DNA from 2 places in the Aurantimicrobium photophilum genome. Region 2 is predicted to be linked to the other one. Evidence: predicted binding sites of a transcription regulator. Region 2 holds the regulator's gene; the other holds the start of a gene.
What was found. The regulator LexA, encoded in region 2, represses DNA repair genes until DNA is damaged. The targets are predictions, from matches to a motif close to TCGAACANNTGTTCGA.
Positions count from the first base shown of each region.

Region 1: a site for LexA is predicted at 1,223-1,238, ahead of AURMO_RS07670 (acetoacetate decarboxylase family protein). Genes of this name have one in related genera too.

Region 1 covers NZ_CP023994.1:1,529,513-1,538,651, forward strand. Annotated here, with positions in the region: gene hisC (histidinol-phosphate transaminase) at 1-321, opposite strand, end outside; gene AURMO_RS07670 (acetoacetate decarboxylase family protein) at 376-1,191, opposite strand; gene AURMO_RS07675 (APC family permease) at 1,359-2,867, shown strand; gene AURMO_RS07680 (FumA C-terminus/TtdB family hydratase beta subunit) at 2,934-4,586, opposite strand; gene AURMO_RS07685 (quinone oxidoreductase family protein) at 4,608-5,573, opposite strand; gene AURMO_RS07690 (pyridoxal phosphate-dependent decarboxylase family protein) at 5,613-7,019, opposite strand; gene AURMO_RS07695 (ABC transporter ATP-binding protein) at 7,169-8,971, shown strand; gene AURMO_RS07700 (ABC transporter ATP-binding protein) at 8,968-9,139, shown strand, end outside.
Region 2 covers NZ_CP023994.1:1,024,423-1,033,561, reverse strand. Annotated here, with positions in the region: gene AURMO_RS05120 (IS30 family transposase) at 1-495, opposite strand, end outside; gene merB (organomercurial lyase) at 631-1,293, opposite strand; gene AURMO_RS05110 (LysE/ArgO family amino acid transporter) at 1,312-1,944, opposite strand; gene AURMO_RS05105 (TFIIB-type zinc ribbon-containing protein) at 2,048-2,302, shown strand; gene AURMO_RS05100 (ATP-dependent Clp protease proteolytic subunit) at 2,485-3,072, shown strand; gene AURMO_RS05095 (ATP-dependent Clp protease proteolytic subunit) at 3,100-3,732, shown strand; gene AURMO_RS05090 (hypothetical protein) at 3,839-4,297, shown strand; gene clpX (ATP-dependent Clp protease ATP-binding subunit ClpX) at 4,471-5,766, shown strand; gene AURMO_RS05080 (methylenetetrahydrofolate reductase) at 5,890-6,837, shown strand; gene lexA (transcriptional repressor LexA) at 6,899-7,573, opposite strand; gene AURMO_RS05065 (LysM peptidoglycan-binding domain-containing protein) at 7,845-8,297, shown strand; gene AURMO_RS05060 (histidinol-phosphate transaminase) at 8,379-9,139, shown strand, end outside.

The DNA.
Region 1 (9,139 bases), 510 kb from region 2:
ATACATCACTTCATCCCCGTGACCAGCGAAGGCACGAATGAGTTGACCGGCAACTTCGACAGATCCCGTGCCAAAGGCGAGTTCTGATTCCTTCACACCCAGACGCTGGGCCAAAGCTGCCGTGAGCACAGGTGCTGCCATGTTGGGATAGCGGTGCATCGTGGATGCTGCATCCGTAATAGCTTGGATGACCGAGGGAAGGGGCGGGTAAGGGTTCTCGTTCGACGAGAGTTTGTACACCGGACCATCCCAGCCGTCCACGGTGGACTTCCCTGGCTTATAGGCAGGGATGTTCTCGATGTGGGCAGGCTGCTTAATCACAGTTCAACGATACCGGTGATAGTTACCGGTACTTCTGCGCATCGAGAGGGAAAGTTAGATGCTGGGGTTTGAACCTAGGTCGGCGACGAGGGTTCCCCCGTTGAAGGTTGTGCCAACCTCACGGAAGTAGCCACCCAGGATTTTCTCAACAGGCAAGATTGAGCCCAGCTCGTCCCACTGCGAATCTCCGAGAGTCAACTCTGCGGTTCCGCCCCAGGCCTGACCGAGGTCAAGGTCAACGCCACCCATTGTGATGAGTTGGTCAAGAGAGTTACCAGCACCTGGGGTGATCGATGGAACCCAGCGGTTGTGAAGCATCTTGTGACCGTTGACGAAACCGTTGCTTTCGACGGGACCGGTGAGGGTCACCTTTGCTGAAGCGAGACGGTGGTCATAAGCGGCCAGGCTTGCACCGAACTTGGCGCCTGCTTCGAGGGTGGGGGTTGCCTTACCTCGGTTGTAGACGCGAGTGGAATGCATGGATCCTAGCTTCTTGGGGTAGCCCTGGAACCAGCCACGAGCCATAGCGAAGTCCTTGGTTACCCAGATGGCCACGCAGCGACTGTAGGTGACGCCTTCGTACTTGCAGCGGACAACCACGAAGGTTTCCATGTACTGCGAGCGATCGGGATCGAGAAGTTCTTCGAAGTCGTCAGAGCAGGACTGCCAGTCAGCCCAAATCAGTGCCACAGCACCGGGCTCTTCGTCGGCAAGCTCGAGTTCGGGAGGAAGAATGGCGCGCACGTTGGCAGGATCGGTCAGGTACTCGACAGTGAGTAGCGTTCCGGAGTAGTGCCACGGCATCTCGGGAATGATGGCGCTCTTCCCGGTTGGGGTCTTGGGCGCAAGAAAACCTTTGAGTTCAGTCATAGGACAAGATTATATGGTCATTCGTATCCAAACAAACATATTTTCGAAACATAACGTTTAGGCGAAAATGCACTGTTTGGCTTGACGTCGACCTTATTTATTGGGAAAGTTAGAAAATCGTTTCTATCCGAACGATTATGGATATGAACTCAATGAGGAGATCAATGATGTCAACCGCGCAAACGGCTGAAGACACCTCCCTAAAGAAGGGACGTCTTGGCGTCCTGGGAATCGTCTTCTTCGTCGTCGCAGCTTCCGCGCCCCTCGTGGGCATGACAGGTGCTGTTCCTGTCGCCATGCTCGCCGGTAACGGCGCAGCCGCCCCAGGCGCTTACCTCGCCGTGGGCATCGTCCTGCTCTTGTTCAGCGTTGGTTACACCGCCATGGCGCACAAGGTCACCAACACTGGTGCTTTCTTCGCTTACGTCGGCCGTGGCCTCGGCATCAAAGCCGGTGTTGCGTCCGCATTCATCTCCATCGTGGGATATGTCACCATTCAGCTGGCCATCTACGGTTTCTTCGGTGCGATTCTTTCCGGCCAGATGGCTGCCCTCGGACTTGAACTGCCATGGTATGTCTGGAGCATCCTTGCATGGGCTCTTGTGACCGCATTGTCACTTCTGAGTGTTGATGTCGGAGCCAAGGTTCTCGGCACCCTCATGATTCTGGAACTTCTTTCGCTCATCATCACTGCCATTGCAATCCTTGCTAACGGCGGTCCTGAGGGCTGGAACATTGGTGCATCTTTCGCTCCTGACCAGATCTTCGCAGGTGGCTTCGGCGGCGGTGCAGGTATCGCTATTGCTTTCGCTTTCGCTTCCTTCATTGGTTTTGAAGCAACTGCTATCTACGGCGAAGAATCCGTCGACCCTAAGAAGACCGTTCGTCGCGCAACCTACTGGGCTATCGGAATCATCACTGCACTCTTCGCAGTGGTGTCTTTCGCCATGGTTACCGGCATGGGCGCTAACGCAATCTTCGACCAGGTCATTGAGCGTTCATCCATCGAGGGTGTGCCACTGGCTGACCCCGCAGCTGTTCTGTTCTCACTGACAGACCAGTACGTCGGCGGCTGGATGGTTACCATCATGAGCTGGCTCGTTGTCTCGAGCCTGTTCGCTGGTTTGCTCGCATTCCAGAACGCAACTGCTCGTTACTTCTTCGCTATGGGTCGCGGTGGCATCTTGTCAGAGCGCTTCGCTCACGTGAACAAGGCGGGTGCTCCTCGTGCAGGTGTCATCCTCACCTCGATCATTGCTCTCGTTGTCATCGTGATCTTCGCAGTGGCTCAGCTTGACCCCGTACTCAACCTGTTCTTCTGGATGTCGGCCATCACCGCCATCTCGATCATCTTGGTTGAAATCTTGGTCAGCGTTGCGGTCATCGCTTACTTCGCTAAGAACAGCGGTGCGAATGCATGGCAGGGCAAGATTGCTCCTGCCCTGGCAGCAATTGGTCTCGTACTCGGTGAGTACCTGCTGATGAGCCGCTTCAACCTGCTGGCTGGAACTGTTGCCGACGGCGTGGACCCATCGCTTCCTGAAAGCGCATGGGCACTGAGCCCCCTCGGCTGGTTCCTGGTGCTGCTGCCCTTCATCGCTGGAATCATCGGCTTCATTGTCGCTGCAGTCCAGGGTAAGGAAAAGGCTGCACTGACCGAGGACATTCTGTCCTAACCAGTACACAAAACTGGGGCGCTCATCTGCATAAGATGGGCGCCCCTTTTGTGTGTCTGGAAGCTACTAGGCCGTGCGGGTGGGGCCCAGCAGAATGGGCTTCTTTTGATCCATCGTGAAGAAGTCATTGCCCTTGTCATCGACAACAACGAAGGCAGGGAAGTTCTCCACCTCGATCTTGTAGACAGCTTCCATACCCAGCTCGGGGTAGTCAATGATCTCCATCGAGCGAATGCTGTCTTGAGCCAGGCGAGCAGCAGGGCCACCCACAGAACCGAGGTAGAAGCCGCCATAGGTGCCACAGGCCTTGGTCACCACCGAGGAGCGGTTTCCCTTGGCCAACATGACCATGGAGCCACCAGCCTTCTGGAACTCCTCCACATAGCTGTCCATACGACCAGCGGTGGTGGGTCCGAAGGAACCCGTAGGTAGACCTTCGGGGGTCTTTGCCGGACCTGCATAGTAGATGGGGTGATCCTTGGCGTAGTCGGGCAACCCTTCACCCCGCTCCAGGCGTTCACGCATGCGTGCGTGAGCAATATCACGGGCCACCACAATGGTTCCGGTCAACATCACACGCGTGCCAATAGAGCAGGCGGAGAGCTCCTTGAGGATCTCCTCCATCGGCTGGTTCAAGTTGATGGGAACACCTGGTGAAGCCTGCTCGATTTCCTCAAGACCTGTTTCAGGAATGAAGCGTGCTGGGTCATGTTCAAGCTCTTCAATGAAGACACCCTCAGAGTTGATGGTGGCCAGGAGCTGACGGTCAGCCGAGCAGGAAACAGCAATGGCAATCGGCAGCGAAGCGCCGTGGCGAGGAAGACGAATAACACGAACGTCGTGGCAGAAGTACTTACCGCCGAACTGCGCACCAAAACCAATGGTTTTGGTCAGTTCGAAGACCTTCTGTTCGAACTCGAGGTCACGGAATCCCTGACCCTCCTTGCCACCTTCGGTGGGAAGCGAGTCGAGATAGTGGGTGGAGGCTAACTTAGCTGTCTTCACTGCGTAGTCAGCCGAGGTTCCACCAATGACAACGGCCAAGTGATACGGGGGGCATGCTGCGGTTCCCAGGCTGGCGATCTTCTCGCGCAGGAACTCCAACAGACGGGTCTCTTCCAGAACAGCCTTGGTCTCTTGGTAGAGGAAGGTCTTGTTCGCACTACCACCACCCTTGGCCATGAAGAGAAATTCATAGCTGTCGCCCTTGGTCAGTGAGATATCCACTTCAGCAGGCAGGTTGGTGCCGGTGTTGACTTCTTCCCACATCGAGGTGGGAGACATCTGCGAGTAGCGCAGGTTGAGGTCGTGGTACGCCTTGGCAATACCGTTCGTGATGTATTCAGCATCACGACCATCGGTCAGAATGCGGTGACCGCGCTTGGCCATGACCAGTGCCGTGCCAGTGTCTTGACACATGGGCAGCACACCACCGGAAGCCACGTTAGCGTTCTTGAGTAGGTCTAGGGCCACGTACTTGTCATTGCCCGATGCTTCAGGGTCTTCCAAGATTTTGCGCAGCTGGGCGAGGTGTGCTGGGCGCAGGTAGTAGTTGATTTCCTTATAGGCGGTGTAGGCCAAGAGCTCGAGTGCCTCAGGAGAGACCGAAGTGAAGGTGTGCTCACCGAGGGTGACCGATTCAACGCCTTCGTCACTGAGCAGAGTCCTGTCGTAGTCCGTGGACTGGCGGTGCAGGATCTGGTATTCGCCCTTGTTCATCATTGCCTTATTTCTGTTAACTCAAGGAAGTAATAAAAGTTTGCCGGTGGTTTTGCGCCCAGCCAAGTTGTCTTGAGCCTGTGCAGCCTCTGCCAACGGGTAGGTGCCACCAATGCGCACGTCAAGTTTCCCCGCAACCACGGCTTCTGTGAGCTCGCCCCAGCGCCAATTGCGCTCTTCGGCCGTTAACAAGTAATTCCACAGTGTGGGTCGAGTAATAAACAGCGAACCGCCGGAATTCAGGCGCTGCAGATCGAATTCCGGAACAGGACCAGACGCTGCCCCGAAGAGCACCATGGTCCCACGGATAGCCAGAGACATGAGTGAGCGATCAAAGGTGGCCTGGCCAACACCGTCATAGACCACATCAACACCGCGTCCATTGGTGAGCTCACGAACCCGAACATCAAAGCCCTCATAGTCCAGCACCTCGTCTGCACCAGCAGCACGAGCAAGCTCTGCCTTGTGTTCATCGGAGACGGTGGTGAACACACGAGCACCGCGCAGCTTGGCCAGTTGTATCAGCAGCAGGCCAACACCACCGGCTCCGGCATGAACCAGGGCAGTGTGCTCAGGTCCCAGCGGGAAGGTCGAAGATGCCAGATAGTGCGCGGTCATGCCCTGCAAGGGAAGAGCAGCCGCAGTGAGGTCATCCATGCCTGCGGGAATATGCAGTGCCTTCTCCGCAGGAACGAGAGCGAACTCTGCATAGGTCGAGATGCCGTCAGTGAAGACAATGCGCTGACCAACCTCCAGGTTGGTTACACCTTCGCCGAGAGCTTCGATTGTTCCCATGCCTTCAGCACCCAAGATGTGGGGAAGCGGGATGGAGTAGATGCCCTTGCGCTGGTAGATCTCAATGAAGTTCACACCGGTCGCACGCATACGCACAAGCACCTGTCCGGGACCCGCAACAGGGGCTTCAACCTCGGTGTAGTTCAGGACTGAAGAGTCACCGAACTCGGAGACAACAATGGCTTTACTCATAGTCTCAAGTCTGTCACTGCCAGAACGAATACTTCTGCCTCAGCGCTTGTTGCCCAGGTCCTCGATGACCTCGAAGAGGACATCGACGTCACTGAGCTCAGTGCGGAAGTTGGTGAAGCAGGGACGCAACCACGTCTCGCCATCGATCACAGCGGGCGAGAGGAAGACTCGGCCGTCCTTCTCTATGGCAGAACACAGCGCTGCGTTGTGCTTGCTGATCTGTTCGGGGTCGGTCATGCCGTGAGGAATGTGTTGCAAGGGAACGATGGAAAGTTGCGGACGGTGATGCAGAACACGGAAAGACGCATTCACGCTGGCACGTGAATAGGTTTCCTGAGCCAGCTCAATGTTCTTCGTGATGGCAGAGCGGAACTCTGATGCACCATGAGCCTTGAAGCCAAGCCACAGTTTGAGTGCACGTAGCGGACGCGAATACTCCAGCGTCACATCAACGGGGTTGGGCTCTTCACCCTCGTGCGGCATGTAGGCCTCGTTGTGGCCAAAGGTTGCTGCCAAGGCTGCGTAATCCTTGACCAGCACAATCGAACAGGCCTTCGGCACAAACAACCATTTGTGTGCATCGATAGTGACCGAGTCAGCCAACTCAATGCCATCAAAGAGGTCACGAGCAACATCCGTACCCGCAGCAGGAGCACCATAGGCACCATCGACGTGCATCCAGATGTTGTAAGTCTGGGCAATGCGGGCAATCTCGCGCAGAGGATCAATCGCGCCAGTCAAGGTGGTTCCTGCACTGGCAATGATGCACATCGGCTTCACACCAGCAGCCATATCTGCCCTGATCTGCTCTTCCAGAGCAGCAGGGACCATGCGGTGTTGCTCATCAATCGCAATAGATCGCACCGCACGGGTGCCCAGGCCCAACAGTTCCACAGCGCGCTTGTTGGAGTAGTGGGCTTCGCTGGAAACATAGACCGCCATGGGGCCGGTGTTACCCATCTCACGAGACTCAGGAACAGCACGATGACGAGCTGCGGCGAGCGCAGTGATGTTACTCACCGTTCCCCCGGAGGTGAAGAGTCCCCGAGCATTGGGGAAACCAATGAACTCCCCTAACCACTTACTGGTTTGCACTTCAAGGGTGGAAGCGGCACGGGCATCAACAGCCAAGTTGATGTCATAGGAGGCAGCCAGGAAGTCTGCCACGGCTCCAATTTCGAGGCCGCTGGAGCCGATATAGGCCAGGAAGCGGGGGCGCGATTGTGCCAGCGACTGATCGAGGACATCTACAGCCTGACCTAGAGCGTCTGTGTGAATCATGCCCTGTTCGGGCAGGGTCTCTGCCAACAACGCCGCGGTGGCGGCGGTGAGTTCTGGCTCACTCTCACGTGCTTTATCGAAACCTTCCCAGACCTGCGTCACGGTGTCGAAGGTTGCCTGGAGAACATCACGACGTTCATCGCCTAAGCGGAGATTGTGATTCATGTCTTTAGGATACAAACGGGCCCCACTCCCTCACAGGGTCGAGTCGACGAGTATGTCCCGCCTACTGGACGTTCCCCTCACGTGAGGAATAACTGTGCCACTTCCCGAGTTGGTACATTGAGAGGTCGAAGCACAGGAGCAGCGTGGCAATTACCCAGCAGCAGAGCGGTCAGCTGAGCACATTCAGCAGCCTGCGTCGGGTGTACCCATTCGTGCAAGGCGCCCTGCCCCTCCTCTTTGTCGGCATCTTCGTTTCTCTAGCTGCCGTAGCCACCGCATTGACCATTCCCTTCGCCCTGCGCTGGCTCGTGGACAACCCACTGAGCACGGGCGACGTGGCACAAATTGTGCCTGGTGTCGCTGTGATCTTCGGCCTGGGTATGGCCGAAGTGATCTTCATCTATCTGCGCCGCTGGATCACCTTAGCTCCCGGCGTTCACCTCGAGGGCAAGATGCGCAATGCCATCTATGTCCACCTGCAAAAGCTTCCGGTTTCTTTCCATGACAAGTGGCAAAGCGGCCAGCTGCTCTCACGCGCCATGGGTGACATTAGCACCGTGCGCAGATGGATTTCCTTCGCCTTGGTGCAGCTCGTCACGAGCACCATCATGCTCGTGGCGGGCTTCACCCTCCTCTTTGCTTTCAATGCTGTGCTGGGCGCCATCTTCCTAATCTGCTCACTCCCCCTGATCATCATCAGCTTGCGTTTCCAGCGCACTTTCACCACGTTGGCCAGGAACTCTCAAGACCAGCAGGGTGATTTAGCCACGTCCATTGAAGAGTCGGTTCACGGCATCCGCGTGCTGAAGTCTTTTGGTCGAGCCGGTGAAGCTCTCGAAGAATTCCTCGAGCAGGCCAATATCTTGCGCGGCACCGAACTTGCCAAGGGCAAGGCCAATGGCCAGATGTGGTTCTGGATGCTACTGATTCCCGACCTGGGATTTGCCATCACGTTGCTCATCGGCATCATCGAAGCTGAGCAAGGCATTGTCTCGGTGGGAACTCTCATCGCGTTCTTTGCCACGGCAGCCCTGCTCAAGGGACCGATGCAGTCCATTGCACCCATGCTTTCAATTTCTATTGAGGCAGCCAGCTCGCTGAACCGCTTCCACGAAGTGATGGACACCCCCATCGAGATCCTCGAAGTGCGGGATGCGAAAGATGTTCCAGCTGGTCCAGGTGAACTCGTCTTTGACGATGTGCACTTCCGTTACGAAGATTCCCCCGCACATGTTCCTGATCTGCTGGATGGAGTCAACCTGACGATAAAGCCAGGTGAAACCATGGCACTGGTGGGCCTGACCGGATGCGGCAAGACAAGCCTCACCGCCCTGACCACCAGACTCTTTGATGTCACCGGCGGTCGCATTCTGATTGATGGTGCGGACATCAGAGACGTGGGCATTGAAAGCCTGCGCACCCGCGTGGCCATGGCCTTTGAAGATGCCACATTGTTCTCCATATCCGTGCGAGACAACGTCTTGCTGGGCCGTGAAGATCTCACCAACACCGAGAACCCTGTGCTCCTAGCCGAGGGTGAAGCCCTCCTGCAGGAGTCACTCGACATTGCTCAAGCAGACTTTGCCCGAAGTTTGCCCAAGGGAGTCGAAAGCAAGATCGGCGAGGAAGGCCTGAGTCTCTCCGGCGGCCAGCGTCAGCGTTTGGCTTTAGCGAGAGCCATTGCCGTCCAGCCCAGCATCTTGGTGCTGGATGACCCTCTCTCCGCACTTGATGTCACCACCGAGGCTGCTGTCGAGAAGGCACTGCGTGAAGTACTGGGCACCACCACAGCGCTCATTGTGGCGCACCGACCCTCCACAGTGATGCTGGCGGATCGTGTTGCTCTCTTGCATAACGGCAAAATCCTGGACGTAGGCACCCACGCTGAACTTCTCGCGCGCTGCCCCGAATACCGCAACGTGATTGCTTCCCTCGAGGAGGAAAAGCGATGACGATTGCCGGAGTTCGCGGAGTAACCGGTGAAGAACGCTCCGACTTCACGAAACAGGAAGGAAAGCGCCTGCGCCAGCGCTCGCTTTCGTTACTGAAGTCCCTGCTTCACCCTGTGCGGGTGCGTTTGTATTGGACGCTCGTTGTTGTGGTGGTCAGCACGGCAGCGC
Region 2 (9,139 bases):
ACTCACCCCCTGCGACTGAAGCCCACGAATCTTTTCCCGCTCAGCAAGTGAGAGAAACCTCGGATCCAGAACCTGCTCCAGAGCAGAAACACGAACACCGCTAACAAGTCGCTCTTGAACATTCACACTCTTGTTGTAGTCGATAACACGGCCATCAGGATAGATGCGTGAATGGATTTTCTTCACTATCCCTCTGTCCCAATCTTGGGCAGTACGAATATGAACACCCGCCTGCTTGGCCGCATCCGATCGGTAAACGCCCGCAGCACGCAAACTGAAATAGTGCTCACGGACACGGCTGTGGCGTTGACGACGCGGCGCACCAACATCAACACCTGCAGCAACAAGCCACTGATAACTGGTGAGGAAAGGTAAATCTAACTCCCTAGCGGCAGCTCTAGCATTTCCTAAACGCTCAAAAGCCTCAAAAAATGCGGCCTTCTCAGCCTGGGAATAACGCCTTCGGGAACCTGTGGGTGGCGGGGTAAAAGACATGGTCGTTGCAACCTCCAAAAAGATGGAGTGTTGCAACGACCATTAGAACCCAAGAAACTGCGGGGGTTTGTTCGTTAAGTCCTAGGCGGTGAAGCTGCCGATCAACAACTGCACGAAACTGAACATTCCTAGTCCTTAGTCAAGTCCCCAGAAACTACCCGAGAGGCCGACGTTTCTTAAATATTCTTTAGCTTGTGAGGGTTCTCTGCGAACGTAACCCTTTTCAAGTCTTCCTGTGTACCAGTCAGACGCAAGCTTCCATAAAGTATCCAGATCCATGACGTAACCACGATCATGCTGAGTTCTTTTCAGCCATTCGTCAACGCAAAGTTCATCACAAAAAATTCTTTGATTACTGCAAGTGTGAACCACGTCATCCCACATATGGCTGGTGGGTATCAGAAAGTGTGCAACTTGCTTGCCTTGCGGAGCTTTTTGGGTACTCACGTTCCAAGCGAGCGCATTGTCACAATTCGGGCACGTCGTTGCGACGAGATAGGAGTTCTCGGTGTCCAAGAGATGTACGAGGGCGAAAGAATCCCATGCACATCCTCCCCACCACAGTGTGTTTTCACTCATTACTGAAAAACCAAGAGGGACTGATGAAAAGGGATGTGCCATTGCAATTTCATCTTTGGGGTCTAAAGCAAGATGTCTTTGGCTAGCAAGGGCTTTGAGTCCATCGATAACTTCTTCTTCTGGAACCATCATTGTCTCGGCAATGAAACATCTCCCAGGAGCTGCACCTGTTTGGGCAAAGGTTGTGTAGACGAGCAACCTAAGTTTTTCGAGATCCATAGTTCCTCCTTTGGTTGGTTAAGTTACTAGGTGCTGTACGAAGCTAACCAGCAGGCTCATACCCAGGGTGAACATCACCACGGCAATGATGGCGTCGAGAACACGCCAGGCGGTTGGTTTCTTGAATACGGGGGCTAGGAGGCGTGCGCCAAAGCCCAAAGTGCTGAACCAGATAATGCTGCCGAGCATGGCGCCGGCGGCAAACCACCAACGGTTGGCTTCATAGGTTCCCGCTACTGATCCCAAGAGCAGAACCGTGTCGAGATAGACGTGGGGGTTCAGGTAGGTCAGAGCCAGCACAGTGCCGACGGCAACCTTGAGGCTGATTGCTGCACCGCCGGTATCGGTGTTGAGAACTTCGGGCTTCCAGGCGCGCTTGGCGGCCATGACGCCGTAGGTGCACAAGAACACACCGCCAATGACTTCGATAAGAAGTAATAGCCATTCGAGCTGCTGAATAATCGCGCCGAGACCTGCCACGCCCACAGCAATGAGAGCGGCGTCAGAGAGTGCACAGATCGCCACGATGACAAAGACATGCTCTTTGCGTAAACCCTGTCGCAGAACGTATGCGTTCTGAGCTCCGATGGCCACGATCAGAGAGAGCCCAAAGCCTAAGCCTGCAAGTGCTGCAGTCAGGACAGGAGTCATGATTCGAGCATACTTGCTGAATATTCTCAGTTAGCTACCGGTTTATTCCCAGCTTCAATGGATTGACTGTTGTCAACAGCCACAACTATTCCGGGAGCTATGCATGAACTGTCCAACTGACGGCGCAACACTAGTGATGTCTGATCGCGCAGGAGTCGAAATTGACTATTGCCCACAATGTCGCGGAGTCTGGCTAGACCGCGGTGAATTAGACAAGATTCTTGAACGCTCCGCTACCGTCGGTGCTCCTGCAGTCTCTGCTGCTCCACGCATGGATGCTCCACAACCCCGTTATGACAACTACAACCAGGGTTACCAAAAGCGACCCAAGAACTGGTTGAGCGAAATATTTGATTAGACCCCCAACGCCTCATTGGGTAGTCGGGCCTCCACGTCTCTGGAGGCCCGACATTTTTAATTCGTCGCTGTGGGCGAACGGCACTCCGCCTGAGGCGAACACTGCCGTGTTGAGCGTGTTTGCTCCGCTAGATTCGAAACACCGCAAGAGAAATGTCTCGTGGTTGTTGAAATGGAGCTGACATGGCCGAGATGGTAATGCCGAACAATGTGTTTGAGCGTCTACTGAAGGACCGCATCATTTGGTTGGGTTCGGACGTGCGTGATGACAACGCCAACGAGATTTGCGCGAAGATGTTGCTTCTTGCTGCTGAGGATGCCGAGAAGGATATTTACCTCTACATCAACTCTCCTGGTGGTTCGATTACCGCAGGTATGGCGATCTACGACACCATGCAGTTCGTTCCTAACGACATCGTGACCGTGGGTATCGGCATGGCGGCATCCATGGGACAGCTGCTTCTGACCTCGGGCACCAAGGGCAAGCGTTACATCACCCCTAACGCTCGTGTTCTTCTTCACCAGCCTCACGGTGGCTTCGGTGGTACTGCTTCTGACATTCAGACTCAGGCACAGCTCATCAACTCGATGAAGCAGAGCCTGGCTGAAATCACAGCATCTCAGACCGGCAAGACCGTTGAGCAGATCAACGCTGATGGTGACCGCGACCGCTGGTTCACCGCTCAGGAAGCTCTCGAGTATGGCTTCGTTGACCACGTTCGTGCATCCGCAAGCGACGTCGCTGGTGGCGGCGGAACCAAGACTGCGTAAGCGCCGGAAAAGATACGAGGACTCATTATGACTATTCCCAACTTTGAGAGCCGTTACGTTCTTCCTACTTTTGAAGAGCGCACCGCATACGGATACAAGCGCCAGGACCCTTACGCGAAGCTGTTCGAAGACCGCATCATCTTCTTGGGTGTCCAGGTTGATGACGCATCTGCTGATGACGTCATGGCTCAGCTTCTCGTTCTGGAGAGCCAGGACCCTGACCGCGACATCGTGATGTACATCAACTCTCCCGGTGGCTCGTTCACCGCGATGACCGCGATCTACGACACCATGCAGTACATCCGTCCCCAGGTTCAGACCGTATGCCTCGGTCAGGCAGCATCCGCTGCAGCTGTCCTGTTGGCTGCTGGTGCTCCTGGTAAGCGTCTGGCTCTGCCCAACGCTCGTGTTCTTATTCACCAGCCTTCGACCGGTGACGCCGGCCGTGGTCAGGCTTCGGATATCGAGATCCAGGCCAAGGAAATCATGCGTATGCGTGAATGGTTGGAAGAGACCCTGTCCAAGCACTCCAACCGCTCCATCGAGCAGGTCAACAAGGACATCGACCGCGACAAGATCCTTTCGGCTGCGGAGGCACTCGAATACGGTTTGATCGACCAGGTTCTCACTTCGCGTAAGAATGCAGCAATTACTGCGTAATCACGGAAAGTCACACGAAAACCCCGGCTTCGGTCGGGGTTTTCTCATTTTCTGATTGACTAACTTTGTGAAAGAAGATGAAGGGGCAATACGACAAGGCGTTCGTTTGACGTCCGTGGAACCGACTCCAAGTCTTCCTCCTCAGGTTTGGGCCAATGATGTTCAGCTCTCAATTACCCAGTACGAATGGGCAACCCCTGACGGTTTTGTTTCTCACATCGTGGAGAAGCCTGAAGACGCTGTAATTACACCAGTTCGGCTTGCAACTCGAACACTTCGTCTCACTATTTCCCCATCCGCCAAACCATCCGCGTTTGTCATCAGTTTCTTCGCAGACGCCGATGAATATGGATTTCCCTTGGTGTCGTCGGGCTTAAACATTGATTGTTTCGAATCCGACCAATGTCGCATAACTTTCGAAGATTCGTCCATGAACGTTGAAGTTGATCAAGTGGGAACATTTCGATTTGCTGTGATTCGTGTCGCGTACTTCAACGGAGCTTTGGCAACCACTCAGGAGAAAATGTTGTCTACCGCTTCGTGGGTAATGAGCTTCACCAAATAGTTGCCTTTGTTTGGGTTGATTTTCTTGCCCTCTGATTAGTGTCAAAAACTTAAGGCAAATATATTTTCTGTATTTCGGCACGCCGAGGCGTCACATCCACAGGTGACAAAGAACGTCTGTGGTTCGGGTTAGGCTCGAATGTCTAGATATTCAGACGTCTAAAGGAGTTGACCATGGCACGTATCGGCGAAAGCGCTGACCTGCTCAAGTGCTCCTTCTGTGGCAAAAGCCAGAAGCAAGTAGCTCAGCTCATTGCGGGCCCCGGCGTCTACATCTGTGACGAGTGTGTGGAACTCTGCAACGAGATCATTGAAGAACGTCTGGCAGAAGCCAACGAAGAAGGCGTCATTGCAGATTTCGATCTGCCTAAGCCCCGCGAAATCTTTACCTTCCTTGAGGAATACGTCATCGGTCAGGAGCCAGCCAAGAAGGCTCTCTCCGTAGCGGTCTACAACCACTACAAGCGTGTGCGCGCAGGGGAGGGTGTCAAGACTGCTGAAGACAAGGCCAACGAAGTTGAGATTGCAAAGAGCAACATTCTTCTCATCGGTCCCACCGGCTGCGGTAAGACGTATCTTGCTCAGACTCTTGCGCGTCGTCTGAATGTTCCGTTCGCTGTTGCTGACGCAACATCGCTGACGGAAGCCGGCTATGTTGGTGAAGACGTGGAGAACATTCTCTTGAAGCTGCTCCAGTCTGCTGACTTTGATGTCAAGCGTGCGGAGCAGGGCATCATCTACATCGATGAAATCGACAAGATCTCCCGCAAGGCAGAGAACCCTTCGATTACTCGTGACGTTTCTGGTGAAGGTGTTCAGCAGGCACTGCTGAAGATTTTGGAAGGCACAGTTGCCTCCGTTCCACCGCAGGGTGGCCGTAAGCACCCCAACCAAGAATTTATTCAGCTCGACACCACCAACGTTCTCTTCATCGTTGCCGGAGCATTTGCGGGCCTAGAAGACATCATTCAGTCGCGTGCGGGCAAGACCGGTATCGGCTTTGGTGCACCCTTGCAGAGCAAGGACGAAGCGCGCGACTTCTTTGCTGAGGTTCTCCCTGAAGACCTCCACAAGTTTGGTTTGATTCCTGAGTTCATTGGTCGTCTTCCCGTTATTGCAACGGTGTCGCCGCTGGACCGCAGTGCCCTCATCGACATCCTGACGGAGCCCAAGAATGCTCTGGTCAAGCAATACCAGCGCATGTTTGCTCTCGATGATGTGGAGCTCGAGTTTGAGCCTGCAGCACTCGATGCCATCGCTGATCTTGCTGTCCTTCGCCAGACCGGTGCACGTGGCCTGCGTGCCATCTTGGAAAACGTTCTTGGTCCCATCATGTTCGAGGTTCCCTCAACCGATCAGATTCACAAGGTCATCATCACGGCCGAATGTGTGAGCGAGAACGCGGCACCCACCATCGTGCCTCGCCTGGCTTCTGCCATCGTGGATGCGCCTGAAGAACGCACTGCCTAAACAGCACTGCTAACATTTCTATATCGCCATTACTGGTGAGTAAGCGACTGCCGAGCCCGGCCCACGCTTCGCGGATAACAATCCTGTTTATCCTTCATGCGAATTGTGCCCCGAGGAATATCGATGAGTAACGCACCAGCCACTAGCTCAACAGAGCTCAACATTGGCGTGCCCTTCTCCTTTGAGGTCTATCCACCACGCAATCCAGACCTGCGTGAAGCACTCAACAAGACCATCCTCGAACTGGCTGCCACGGGCCCCGACTTCATCTCCGTCACCTATGGCGCTGGTGGTTCCTCACGTGATGCCACTTTGGATTGCGTGAAGTTCATCCTCGCGAACACCGACGTGGAGCCCATGGCGCACCTCACGTGTGTTGCCGAGTCCTATCAGGGCGCCAATGAGCTTGTAAGGACTTTTCTCGACGCTGGTGTGCGATCATTCCTCGCCCTGCGTGGAGACCCACCAGAGGGCACTCAGGAGGGCGAAGACTTCCTTGGGGACCTCGGCAGTGCAGCAGAGCTCACACAGCTCATTCACCGAGTACAGGCCGAGCGAGAGCCTTTCGTCTTTGAAGAAGAACCCCGTTGGCATGCCGGTGCTACCCGCCTGAGCCAAAAGCGTGAATTTGTTCGCATTGGTGTTGCTGCATTCCCTAATGGGCACCCTCAGTCACGTTCAAAAACTCAAGACATTGATGTTCTGCTGGCAAAGGAAGCAGCGGGAGCCAACCTAGCTATTACCCAGCTTTTCTTCCACGCAGATGACTACCTCTCTTTTGCCCAGAAGGCCAAAGAAGCAGGCCTCACCATGCCCATCATTCCGGGCATCATGCCCGTGATCAGCCCGGGGCGACTACGTCGCATGATCGAGATCTCAGGTGAAGAAATGCCCAGTGATCTCGAGATTGCTCTCGAGATTGAGCCCACCACTGAAGGTCAGCGCGAGATCGGTGTTGAGCACGCGGTGAGCCTAGCTAAGGAGCTCATTGCCGGGGGAGCGCCAGGTATTCACCTCTATGCGTTCAATCAAAGCGGTCCGGTTGTGGATGTGCTTCGCCGTCTCCAATAATTCATAAACATAAAAAGTCCCGCACGCTGTATTCAGCATGCGGGACTTTTCGTTTGTGGGGTTAGACAGATCGAAGAACTGTCACAACCTTTCCCATAATGGTGGCGTGGTCGCCCAAGATGGGTTCGTAGTTGCTGTTGCGAGGCAAGAGCCAGGTGTGACCATCGCGCTGGCGGAAGACCTTGACGGTTGCTTCATCATCGAGCAGGGCTGCAACGATGTCACCGTTCTCTGCTGTCTGCTGCCTGCGGACCACGACGAAGTCACCGTCGCAGATCGCGGCATCAATCATGGATTCACCCTTGACCTTGAGCATGAAGAGTTCTCCCTGGCCCACAAGCTGGCGGGGGAGAGCCATGGTGTCTTCGGTGTTCTGCTCGGCTGTAATGGGACCACCAGCAGCAATCTGTCCTACGAGCGGAACCTGAACTGCTTCACCCATGGGGAACACGTTGTCAGCAACAGGTGCTGGCGTGCGGGCAGCGGTGCCCTGGCCGAGTACCTCAAGTGCGCGGGGGAGCTTGGGGTCGCGGCGGATGTAGCCACCTAGTTCAAGCTGTTGAAGTTGGTAGGTGACACTCGCCAGCGAGGAGAGACCTACTGCATCACCGATCTCCTGCATGGAGGGTGGGTAGCTGTTCTCATCAATGTAAGCAGTGATGACGTCGAGGATGAGCTGCTGCTTCGCGCTTATGCCTTTGCGTCGTTTGCTTTCGCCAGCTGGTGACTCAGTCATGGCATCTTCCGTTTCTGTTGGGTAAGTCCTGGGCTGTACGAACGTGAATGTCCGTGGCTCATGATGAACTTTTCTCAATACCGAAAGAGTATTCGAAGAATGTCAATAAAACAAACACATATTCGAAGATTCTTGAGGTTTATCCACAATCAACCTTCAATATGTACTTGACATTGAAGAAATACGAATATATCTTCGAAATATATCTTCGAATCGGGTTCTCCCGGCCGAGGGCCCGATTCGAGATAAACACCAGGAAAAGGAGAATCTCATGAGCGCAGTACTCGCATTCACCGCACCAATCCACCGTCCCGTTGAGCCTGACTACATCGACGAACCATGCAGCGCAGCTGGCAATGTCCGTGGGTCGCACCAGATTAACAACGTGACCTATGTGAACTTCCTCCCCGCAGCAGAACCCAAGACCCGTCTTCGCATTACCAAGCGTGGACGTCGTGTCCTCACCGCCGCAGTAGCACTGCCCCTCGTGATCGGCGCACTTGTAGCAGCACTCAACAGTGGTGGTGCAGCTGCTGTTGCTGAAGGCGCAGCAAACGACTTCACCTACGTGACCATCGCTCAGGGTGAAAGCCTCTGGCAGCTTGCACAGGAGATTGCCCCCAACGCAGATCCTCGCGATGTTGTTGCCGAGATTGTCTCCCTCAACCAGCTTCACGGTGAAGTGCAGGCTGGTCAGAAGATTGCGATTCCTGCCGGGTACTAAACCTTTCCTCCCTTTTCCTGCGAATGCCGGTCCCTTTTGGGGCCGGCATTTGTGTGTTTCAAGCGCCCGTAAACTTATCTCGTGACCTCATTTGAAGACCTCCCCATTCGTGATGACCTGCGTGGCTTGAAGCCGTATGGCGCACCACAGGCACATGTTCGGGTTGAGCTCAACGTCAATGAGAACACCCACCCCGTGCCACCCCAGGTGGTCATGGACATCATGGGGCGCATTCACACCGCCCTAGGGAACATCAACCGTTACCCCGATCGTGAATTCACGAATCTTCGTGTTGCCCTAGCTGAGTATCTTGGTCACGGTCTTTCTGCTGAGAACATTTGGGCAGCAAACGGCTCTAATGAGGTTATTCAGCAGCTCCTGCAGGCCTTCGGAGGTCCAGGACGCTCTGTTCTGGCATTCCCGCCCACTTATTCCATGCACTCGATCATCGCTTCGGGAACGGGAACTACCTGGATTCCTGCCCAGCGTGATGCGGACTTCGAAATCTCACCAGCCACTGCAGTTACGGCAATCAAAGAAAACAAGCCCGACATCGTCTTCTTCTGCACACCCAACAACCCCACGGGCACACCGGTGTCGTTGGAAACCATTGCTGCGGCTTATGACGCAACGGACGGCATTGTCTTCGTTGATGAAGCGTATGCAGAGTTTGCACCTGAAGGTGAGCCCACGGCGTTGACGTTGTTGGCTGGTCGTCCACGACTGGTTGTCTCTCGCACCATGAGTAAGGCGTTTGCCTTTGCTGGTGCTCGTTTGGGTTACTTGGCAGGCGATCCTGCTGTTGCTGATGCGCTACGTTTAGTGCGTTTGCCCTATCACTT